DNA from 2 places in the Bacillus basilensis genome. Region 1 is predicted to be linked to the other one. Evidence: a T-box and tRNA genes for the amino acid it is inferred to sense, from the RefSeq annotation. Region 1 holds a T-box; the other holds one or more tRNA genes.
The links. The T-box of region 1 lies ahead of trpS (tryptophan--tRNA ligase). A T-box ahead of a tRNA ligase gene usually reads a tRNA of that ligase, here a tRNA-Trp.

Region 2: it encodes a tRNA-Trp, which carries the amino acid that the T-box ahead of trpS (tryptophan--tRNA ligase) is inferred to sense. The anticodon was not compared.

The regions. Positions count from the first base shown of each region.
Region 1 is NZ_JBNTQO010000004.1:395,837-402,467, reverse strand. It holds gene ACQVV1_RS11420 (peptide ABC transporter substrate-binding protein) at 1-751, opposite strand, end outside; gene ACQVV1_RS11415 (DUF3899 domain-containing protein) at 1,071-1,451, shown strand; T-box leader at 1,557-1,773, shown strand; gene trpS (tryptophan--tRNA ligase) at 1,849-2,838, shown strand; gene ACQVV1_RS11405 (YjbA family protein) at 2,995-3,741, opposite strand; gene ACQVV1_RS11400 (DUF2268 domain-containing putative Zn-dependent protease) at 3,884-4,672, opposite strand; gene fabF (beta-ketoacyl-ACP synthase II) at 4,778-6,016, opposite strand; gene fabH (beta-ketoacyl-ACP synthase III) at 6,048-6,631, opposite strand, start outside.
Region 2 is NZ_JBNTQO010000004.1:45-3,686, forward strand. It holds tRNA gene ACQVV1_RS09270 (tRNA-Gly) at 1-31, shown strand, start outside; tRNA gene ACQVV1_RS09275 (tRNA-Leu) at 48-136, shown strand; tRNA gene ACQVV1_RS09280 (tRNA-Arg) at 140-213, shown strand; tRNA gene ACQVV1_RS09285 (tRNA-Pro) at 224-297, shown strand; tRNA gene ACQVV1_RS09290 (tRNA-Ala) at 313-385, shown strand; tRNA gene ACQVV1_RS09295 (tRNA-Ser) at 406-498, shown strand; tRNA gene ACQVV1_RS09300 (tRNA-Ser) at 551-643, shown strand; tRNA gene ACQVV1_RS09305 (tRNA-Met) at 668-744, shown strand; tRNA gene ACQVV1_RS09310 (tRNA-Asp) at 748-823, shown strand; tRNA gene ACQVV1_RS09315 (tRNA-Phe) at 832-907, shown strand; tRNA gene ACQVV1_RS09320 (tRNA-Thr) at 918-990, shown strand; tRNA gene ACQVV1_RS09325 (tRNA-Trp) at 997-1,067, shown strand; tRNA gene ACQVV1_RS09330 (tRNA-Ile) at 1,078-1,154, shown strand; tRNA gene ACQVV1_RS09335 (tRNA-Asn) at 1,163-1,237, shown strand; tRNA gene ACQVV1_RS09340 (tRNA-Glu) at 1,239-1,310, shown strand; gene ACQVV1_RS09345 (CBS domain-containing protein) at 1,441-1,860, shown strand; gene ACQVV1_RS09350 (DUF3965 domain-containing protein) at 2,156-3,307, shown strand; gene ACQVV1_RS09355 (hypothetical protein) at 3,536-3,642, opposite strand, start outside.

The sequences.
Region 1 (6,631 bases):
TGAAGTTTATTTCCTCAAGTTTTACTTCTTTATTTTCCCAATACGTTGGATTTTTCTTAAGTTGGAAACTTTGTTCATGCTTCCATTCATTTAATACGAATGGACCATTGTAAAGTGTCGTATTGGATTCTAATCCAAATTTCGCTCCTTGTTCTGTTACAAATTTCTCATTCAAAGGATACAATGTTGGATAGACTGTTAAACTTACAAAATAAGGAACAGGGTTATCTAATTCCACTTCAAGTGTATGATCATCAATTGCCTTTACACCAAGTTCTTCAACTGGCAATTCTTTTTTGTTAACTTTCTCCGCATTTTTAACATCAAATAGTATGTAAGCAAACTTGGCACCCGTGTTGGAATCTACAGCTCTTCTCCAAGAATAAACGAAGTCTTTCGCTGTTACAGGTTCACCATTAGACCATTTCGCATCTTCACGTAACTTAAATACATACTTTTTGCCATCCTCTGATTTCTCATAAGATTTAGCGACACCTGGAACAAGTTTATCGTCTTTCCCCAGACGATATAATCCCTCCATTGTGTTATTCATGATGTTAGAAGATGTTGCATCTGTCGATAACGTCGTATCCATAGTTGGAATTTCAGCTGTCTCAGTTAGATTTAAAACTTGCTTATTTGAGGATTTTTCTTTTGCGCCTGCTTTATTATCCTCTTTTTGGTAACTACAAGCCCCTAACATACTGACTGTCAACGTCGATGCAAGTATTAACGGTATCTTTTTCTTCATGTTGTGTTACCTCCCCTAATTGCACTTCCTGTACCCTCACTTGTAAAAAAGTAGAATTGAAAGAATAATCTCCAAGTTTCTACAATTTTCATTATACATATAATATAACAATTGTGAATATAGTTTTTTGTTTTTTTGTTAAAATTTTTAATAAAATGTTTATTTTTTAATTTTTTTGTAAAGGGATACGTTAACATTGCTACTATCATCTTGAAATCAGACCTTTAATTGCGTATAATTTTCAAAAAATTAATTCTAGTACATATTATAGCTTTTATAGTATAATAATTCTAGTAATATTTTGACGGAGGGGAACATTTTGAATAAAGTTTTTTTTCATACTTGTATACTAATTTTCATAGCGATAATCGCTTCTAGTATTGGCGCATTCCTCGTTTCATCGCAATTTTTGTTGAATTTTGTCAACATCTCGTTTTATATCGCACTATTTTTTATTCTTATAGGCGGTTTTTTATTCATATTTCAAAATGGATTTTTTAACGTAACAATTTACGCTTTCCAAAGAGTATTTGGTACGAACAAAAAAATTGACTCTTTAATTGAAGAAGTAGAGGAACCTACCGATAAGAAAGAACGTATTTATAAAACATATTCATTCAAATGGACGTATCCAATTTGCATTACCGGTATCGTTCTTGGGCTGTTCTCGACTCTCATTAGCTTTACTATTTTGATGTAGTTTGCAAACACTATCCCATATGATATAATAATCAGCAAAACATTTTGTTATAAAACTTTAGTTCTTTCATATTAAAAGAGCTCAGGTAACAATAAATAAATTTATATGTATGCGATGATAAAGAAGAGTACATATTGAGGCAATTTCAGAGAGCTTGTGGCTGGTGTGAACAAGTAATTGTACAATGTGGAATGGGCTTTTGAGCACCAAACCGAACCGAAAGTAGTAGGCTTTGGCGTTATATCCAAACGTTATTATGGATTAGAGAGATTTCACAGTAGTGAAATAATTAGGGTGGTACCGCGGTCCATTCGTCCCTATAGTTTTTGGGATGAATGGGCTTTTTTGTTTGCCTTCTCTTCCCCCATCACGCATTCAAATTTAGGAGGAATTACTTATGTCAGTTATCTTTTCTGGTATTCAGCCGAGTGGAACGATTACACTTGGAAACTATTTAGGAGCTATGAAGCAATTTACAGAGCTTCAAAATGAACACGACTGTTATTTCTGTATTGTAAACCAACATGCGATTACAGTACCTCAAGATCCCGTACAACTTCGTAAAAATATCCGCAGTCTTGCTGCACTTTATGTAGCATGCGGTATCGATCCTGAAAAAGCTACTTTATTTGTACAGTCAGAAGTGCCAGCACACGCTCAACTAGGATGGATTATGCAATCAGTTGCTTACGTTGGAGAATTAGAGCGTATGACGCAATATAAAGATAAAGCATCAGGTAGAGATTCAGTTCCAGCTGGATTACTAACGTATCCACCATTAATGGCTGCTGATATTTTACTTTACAACACTGAAATCGTACCTGTTGGTGATGATCAAAAACAACATATGGAATTAACACGTGACCTAGCAGAGCGTTTCAACAAGCGCTTCCGTGAAGTATTCACAATTCCTGAAATTCGCATTCCAAAAGTAGGGGCTCGCGTTATGTCACTAACAGAACCTACGAAAAAAATGAGTAAATCTGATCCAAATCCAAAATCAATGATCAGCATGCTTGATGAACCAAAAACAATTGAAAAGAAAATTAAGAGTGCCGTAACTGATTCTGAAGGTATCGTGAAATTCGATAAAGAAAACAAACCTGGTATCTCTAACTTATTAACAATCTACTCTTCATTCTCTGGAAAAACAGTTGAAGACATCGAAGCAATGTACGAAGGCAAAGGATACGGAGACTTCAAAGGCGACCTAGCACAAGTAGTCGTAGAAGCAATTCGTCCAATCCAAGACAAATATAACGAACTAATCAGCTCACCAGAACTAGACGAAATTCTAGACAAAGGTGCCGAAAAAGCAAACCGCGTTGCATTCAAGCAACTACGCAAAGTAGAAAACGCAATGGGACTAAGCAGAAAACGTAGGTAACATAAAAAGCGGAGGCGACTGCTTAGCCCTGACGGCTAAGGTTCTTTCCCACAGAAGGTGCTTTTTACCTTCTCGTGGGGAAGGTTCTTAGACGCGAAGGGCTAGGAGCCGGAGCTAAGTTGTACCAATTAAAAAAACCGCCAATTGGCGGTTTTTTTAATTTACCTTTTGCTCGTTTTCCATTTCCCATAACTTTTCAAAAAATGGCTGTCCTTTTACGAGACGCTCGCATAATTGTTCGTGCTTCTCAGACCAGCCTGTTTTCGCTTCATCATACAGTTTAGCCCAAATATCTTCAAATTCCATATGTTGTACCATTCCGTATGCTGATGGATCCCACTCTGTGAACCAATAGCGAATTTCTGCTGTGTTTTTCGTTGTATGTAATTGATCTAACGCCATAAATAATAATTGTTTAAGCTGTCTTTCTTTACGAGTTAAGCCATTCATAATGAAAGGTGATGGTGATAAAATATGATGTTCTTTTTCCATTTCTTCTACTTGGAACTCATACTTTTCTGCTTGTACGTTTTCTACCATCTCATATACCATCTGCTCTTGGCGCGGTATAAGTCTGCTCTTTCGAATTGGCACATTGTAACCAATTGTGTCGATCGCAATAATTCCTTTTCCATCTGTAACTACAAAGCAATACTCTTGCTGCAAACGTTCATGATTTTTACGAATATAAGCCTTATGATGTACGTCTTCCAACATTTTTTGCGGAAGCTCTAACAATTCGTCCTCGATGTAATGATATAATGTGGAATCTACTTTTAATAATGGCACTTGATCTAATAGTTCAATCGTATCATCTTTTCGCCATTCGTAAAAATGACAAACGTTATACCCATTCTCTTCACCTTCAAACCAATTTACCCATACATCATGTAGATATAACATTCACTACCCCTCACTTCACTACTGTTTGTATCAATCATTATGTTCAATTTTTCTTAACTTTATTCCACCTAAGGAAATATATTCTAATTATTATTTTTTCTTCTATTAATACGAAAAAAACAGGAAATAGAGCTCCTGTTTTTTATATATGAAATGTATTTGCTTTATTCAATATTTCTTTCGCATCTATAGATAATAAAGAAAGTGTATCTTCTCCTTCAAAAGCTACACAGTCTTTGACAATATGAAATCCAAGTGCATAGCCAAGCATCTTCGGGTAAGAATGAAGTCCATTTAATAAGATGTCGTGCTCCCTTGTTCCTCGTTTTATACTTATTCTTTCATGTACAACATTTTTCCAATAATACATAGCCTCTTCCTTTGAAAGATACGTCGTCCACGGTGCATTGTATTTTTCTGAATATCTTTCCGTTACTGCTTGCTCAGCTAGCCCTTCCATAATCATCGTATCAAGCAATGTATATTCTGTTTCTTTCGTCTCAATTTGATGTAACCTGCATATGTGGTGATATTCATGCGCCAATAAAACTTTTAATTCTTCTACCGAATTCCGTCCACATACGAATAAGAAAATAACGTGACGCATAGATAATCCAGCCCTGCCGTTATACTCTTCTTGTACAGTTCGATTATAAGAATCTGATAATAAAATAAAGACAGGGACATCTGGACCTTTTAACCAACTTTTTAGTTTCTCATACTCCGCACGTAACTCTTTCCAAATTTCCTTTTTCTCTAACTCTTTAATTTCCTGTTCTCCTCGCATAACCGGGCGATACATACCTTTAGAAATTAAAAAGCGATACAACCTTTCTTTTGGCAGCGGGATATACTTCGTAAACTTCTCACAAAGCTTTTCTGGCCGTCCATAATATAGATGTAACCACTCAGCTGTTTCAATAACCCCCATCTTTATCCCTCCTTTTTCTTATGTATATGCAAAAAGAGAAAAAGACGTAAAATAAATAAGGAGTTTTTTCGCAATATATTGCGAAAAAACTCCTTATCCCATCTATTATTTATACGATTTAAATACTAACACTGCGTTATGACCACCGAACCCTAGTGAGTTACTTAATACTGCATTTACTTCTTGTTGTCTCGCTTTATTCGGTACGTAATCTAAGTCACATTCTGGATCTGGCGTTTCATAGTTAATTGTTGGAGGGATTACTCCGTCTGTAATTGATTTAATCGAGAAAATCGCTTCAACAGCACCAGCCGCTCCTAATAAGTGACCTGTCATTGATTTCGTTGAGCTAATCGCTACTTTATACGCATGCTCACCGAACGTTTCTTTAATTGCCATCGTTTCATACTTTTCATTCGCATCCGTACTTGTACCATGCGCATTAATGTAATCGATATCTTCTGGCTGTAGACCTGCATCAGCTAACGCTTGACGCATTGCACGCACGCCTCCTTCACCACCAGGAGCCGGCATTGTAATATGGAATGCATCACCAGTTGCACCATAACCAGCAATTTCCGCGTAAATGTGAGCACCACGAGCTAATGCGTGCTCTAATTCTTCAAGAATTAAAATACCTGAACCTTCACCCATTACGAAACCGCTACGATTTTTATCAAATGGACGGCAAGCTGTTGCTGGATCTTCATTAAATGTTAATGCTTTCGCTGAGCTAAATCCTGCGAATGCCATACTTGTTAACGGCGCCTCTGCTCCGCCTGTAATCATTGCATCTGCATCACCGCGCTGAATTGCTTTAAATGCATCACCAATTGAGTTTGCACCAGATGCACAAGCCGTTACAGAACAAGTGTTAATTCCTTTTGCTCCTGTTGCAATCGATACTTGGCCTGCTGCCATATCTGGAATCATCATCGGTACAAAGAATGGGCTCACGCGGCGCGGGCCTTTCTCAGTAAAAATCTTAAATTGTTCTTCGTATGTTTCCATACCGCCAATACCCGAACCAATCCATACACCAATTCGAGGTCCGTTTTCTTCTGTAATTTCAAGCTTTGCATCTGCAACTGCCATTTTCGCTGCTGCTACTGCATATTGTGTAAAGCGGTCCATACGGCGCGCTTCTTTTTTATCAATATATTTCTCGACTTCAAAGTCGTTAATTTCTGCTGCTACTTTTGCTGGAAACAGTTCTGGATCAATTCTTGTAAGTCGTCCGATTCCAGATACACCCTTTTTAATGTTTTCCCATGCTGTTTCAACATCTGTACCGATCGGTGTAACAGCCCCTAGTCCTGTAATTACGACCCTCTTTTTTTCCATACAAAATACACTCCTTTTTTTCTCTCAGTCCTTATTTACCCCAACGAAGAGCGACTGCTCCCCATGTTAATCCGCCGCCAAAACCAACCAATATAATTAAATCACCATCTTGAATACGTCCATTTTGCAATTCTTCTACCATTGCAATTGGAATTGAAGAAGCTGATGTATTACCGAACTTCTCAATTGTCATACTCATTTTTTCTTGTGGTAGATTTAATCTCTCTCTTGCGGATTCCATAATACGAATGTTCGCTTGATGTGGTACTAAGAAATCCACATCTTCTTTCGTAAGACCAGCTTTATCTAAAACGCGAAGACAAGAATCACCAAGTTGACGAACGGCAAATTTAAAGACTTCTCTGCCATTCATCATAACATACTCGTCTTGATAAAGATGCTTACCGCCACTTCCGTCTGCTCCTAATTCAAAGGATAGAACGCCTTTACCTTCTGAAACAGCTCCCATTACGATAGCACCGGCTCCGTCCCCAAATAGTACTGCTGTATTTCGATCGTTCCAGTCTACAATTTTAGATAGTTTATCACTACCAACTACTAATACATTTTTATAAGTTCCCGTTTGAATAAATTGCTGTGCTGTAATCATTCCGT
Region 2 (3,642 bases), 400 kb from region 1:
GTCGCGGGTTCGAATCCCGTCTTCCGCTCCAATTTTCAATATGACATGCCGGGGTGGCGGAACAGGCAGACGCACAGGACTTAAAATCCTGCGGTGGGTGACCACCGTGCGGGTTCGACCCCCGCCCTCGGCACCATATGCGCCCGTAGCTCAATTGGATAGAGCGTTTGACTACGGATCAAGAGGTTAGGGGTTCGACTCCTCTCGGGCGCGCTTTTATTAACGGGAAGTGGCTCAGCTTGGTAGAGCACCTGGTTTGGGACCAGGGGGTCGCAGGTTCAAATCCTGTCTTCCCGATATTCCCAAAAACATGGGGCCTTAGCTCAGCTGGGAGAGCGCCTGCCTTGCACGCAGGAGGTCAGCGGTTCGATCCCGCTAGGCTCCACTTTATTTATTATATGTCTCGGAGGTATACCCAAGTTCGGCTGAAGGGATCGGTCTTGAAAACCGACAGGCGGTGAGAATCGCGCGGGGGTTCGAATCCCTCTACCTCCTCCATTTTCTTTAATGGTTTAGACATAAATAATAAAATATTTCTTTTTTCCTTCATGGAGGTATACCCAAGTTCGGCTGAAGGGATCGGTCTTGAAAACCGACAGGCGGCGAGAGTCGCGCGGGGGTTCGAATCCCTCTACCTCCTCCATTTTTTTAAAAAATATTATATTGTCGCGGGGTGGAGCAGCACGGTAGCTCGTCGGGCTCATAACCCGAAGGTCGCAGGTTCAAATCCTGTCCCCGCAACCAAATGGTCCCGTGGTGTAGTGGTTAACATGCCTGCCTGTCACGCAGGAGATCGCCGGTTCGACCCCGGTCGGGACCGCCATTTATGTTGGCTCGGTAGCTCAGTCGGTAGAGCAGAGGACTGAAAATCCTCGTGTCGGCGGTTCGATTCCGTCCCGAGCCACCATTTTTTTTATGCCGACTTAGCTCAATTGGTAGAGCAACTGACTTGTAATCAGTAGGTTGGGGGTTCAAGTCCTCTAGTCGGCATCCTTTAGGGGCATAGTTTAAAGGTAGAACTGAGGTCTCCAAAACCTCCAGTGTGGGTTCGATTCCTACTGCCCCTGTAAAGTATATGGGCCTATAGCTCAGCTGGTTAGAGCGCACGCCTGATAAGCGTGAGGTCGATGGTTCGAGTCCATTTAGGCCCACCATATATTATTCCGCAGTAGCTCAGTGGTAGAGCTATCGGCTGTTAACCGATCGGTCGTAGGTTCGAGTCCTACCTGCGGAGCCATGGCCCGTTGGTCAAGTGGTTAAGACACCGCCCTTTCACGGCGGTAACACGGGTTCGAATCCCGTACGGGTCATAAAAAAAGAGTCAGCACATTGCTGACTCTTTTTTATTGTGTGTTAATCCTCTTTTATCTACTGATTTTCCTGAAATAAATAAAGGGATTTAGGAAAAACTATGGTATGTATAAAAAGGAGGAGACAAAAATGACACGAGTGAGAGACCTTATGAGTACTCATATTGTACATTGTACACCGCTAGACAACGTATACGAGGCTGCTGTAAAGATGAAAGAAGAATCGATTGGATTGATTCCGGTTGTTGAAAATGAGCAAGTTGTTGGGCTTGTTACAGACCGAGATTTAGTGGTTAGAGGCATTGCTGAGAAACATCCTGGATCTAATAAAATTACAAATGTAATGACAACAAATATTGTTTCAGTTTCTCCAGATGATTCCATTGAAAAAGCTACAGAGTTAATGGCACAGTATCAAATTAGACGATTACCAGTAGTTGAGAGTGGTCAACTTGTTGGAATGCTAGCATTAGGTGATTTAGCTACAAGAGAATCGGCAGATGATCAAGCGGGATTTGCTTTAAGTGAAATCTCGGAGCATACGGAATGAAGAGAGACTTTAATTAGTGGGATAAGTTACGTATAAAAATCAGATGCATTATTCTAGTATATATGGATTAAGCTAATATGTTAGCATGATGTATCTGAGACATTATATAATAAGTATACGGTTAGTAATTTCGACAGTTTATTTAAATTTGTCATTCCTAATTTTAAATAAGAGAAAAAATGATATACTGATAGATATAAGCGTTATGATAGATTTCGAATATAACAATATTTATTATTAACGATGTAATAATGGATTAATATTTCCTATGTAGACAAAAGGGAAGGGGAATTATATGAGGGCTGTACAGCGCGATCCGAATTGGAATTTGGTTACAGATACATATATAGAACCAAATAATTTCGCTGAATTATTTTCTTTGCTTGTACCTTGTCATCCAAAAGGTGAAGGGAAAGAACGAACTATATTAGTGTGGAAAGAAAAAGAATTTTATAAAGAAGAAAATTTAGCGGCATTTATCGTATATGGAATGAATAAAGCAAAGAATTTACCGCAGTTTCATAAAGATGAAATTCCAACTTTAGTACGTATTCTTCGCTTATGTCAAGAGATTGGTTGGTATGAAGAAGCAAATACTTTTATGGTAAATCAAGGACTAGCTGAGTTTGTTTACACTTCATTGGAATATGAAACGTGGGATCTTTTGACGCAAGCGGTTGCTTTAAACTATTTAATTATTAAATATCGTATTGGTGAATTGACTGATGGGGATGTAGAAATTTGGGATAGAGTTAAATTTAATGAGAAATGTATAAAGGATTGTAAACATCTATTATCCCATAAAGAAGTATTGGAATTTACATTCTTTTATATGTGTAAGAGAGCTAAATTCCTATCAAAGGAACAATTAAATAGTGATATGATGAGTCTAGCGATGTATTGTAATACTTTTGTGTATGATTTATATACACATGACTTATTACGGAAATATCGTAAGTGTACAGACTTCCTAGCATATTATGGACCTAGTCAAGCGGTATTAGCTTGTCAAAGAGCTGTACTTTCTCAAATTTCAGATCGATTAGACCCATTAAAGACTACTCATGTAGATGATTATTTATATGTAATGAAAGATATGATGGAGCATATGACGATAGGAATAATGGATCGATATGATCATTTTATCGGAAAGTTATTATCATATGTGCCATTTTTCGAAATGATTCAAGTTCCACAGCATGCATATTATTGTGAAGAATTACTGTATATTTGTAAGGGCATTGAATATAAAGAAGAAATATTACGCAATTATATATTTATACAATTACATGATTGTCTGCCATCATTCTTTAAACTATTTCTTAAAAATAAGCGTTATGCAACGATTCATGATATTCTGTTCTATTGGTGCGATGATGAACAAAGGATGAGCTTGGAGAAAAAATATAATCTTAGCTTTATTTATGAAAAATATGCTTGTGGGTAAAGAGCATTTTCTATATAAATTAAAAAGGATCTCACATAAACGTGAGATCCTTTTTTTGTTAGTAAAGCAAGGAGAATGTGATTAAGACGAGAAATAACATTCCATAAAGGAAAACTTGTGCCGTATTGCTTCCTTGTATACCAAAAAAAGTATTTATTTTTTTATATAAATTCAATATATATTTTAGCGGATTATCTTTGAAAGATTGGTACACAGTGTCTCCTCTTTCTAAGCTTCTTGTTCGTGTTTTTTGTTATTAGGGACATGAATGTATCTAGCTATGAATAGTAAAACAGCCATAAAGAACACAGGAAATACGGTAGATAAATAAAAAC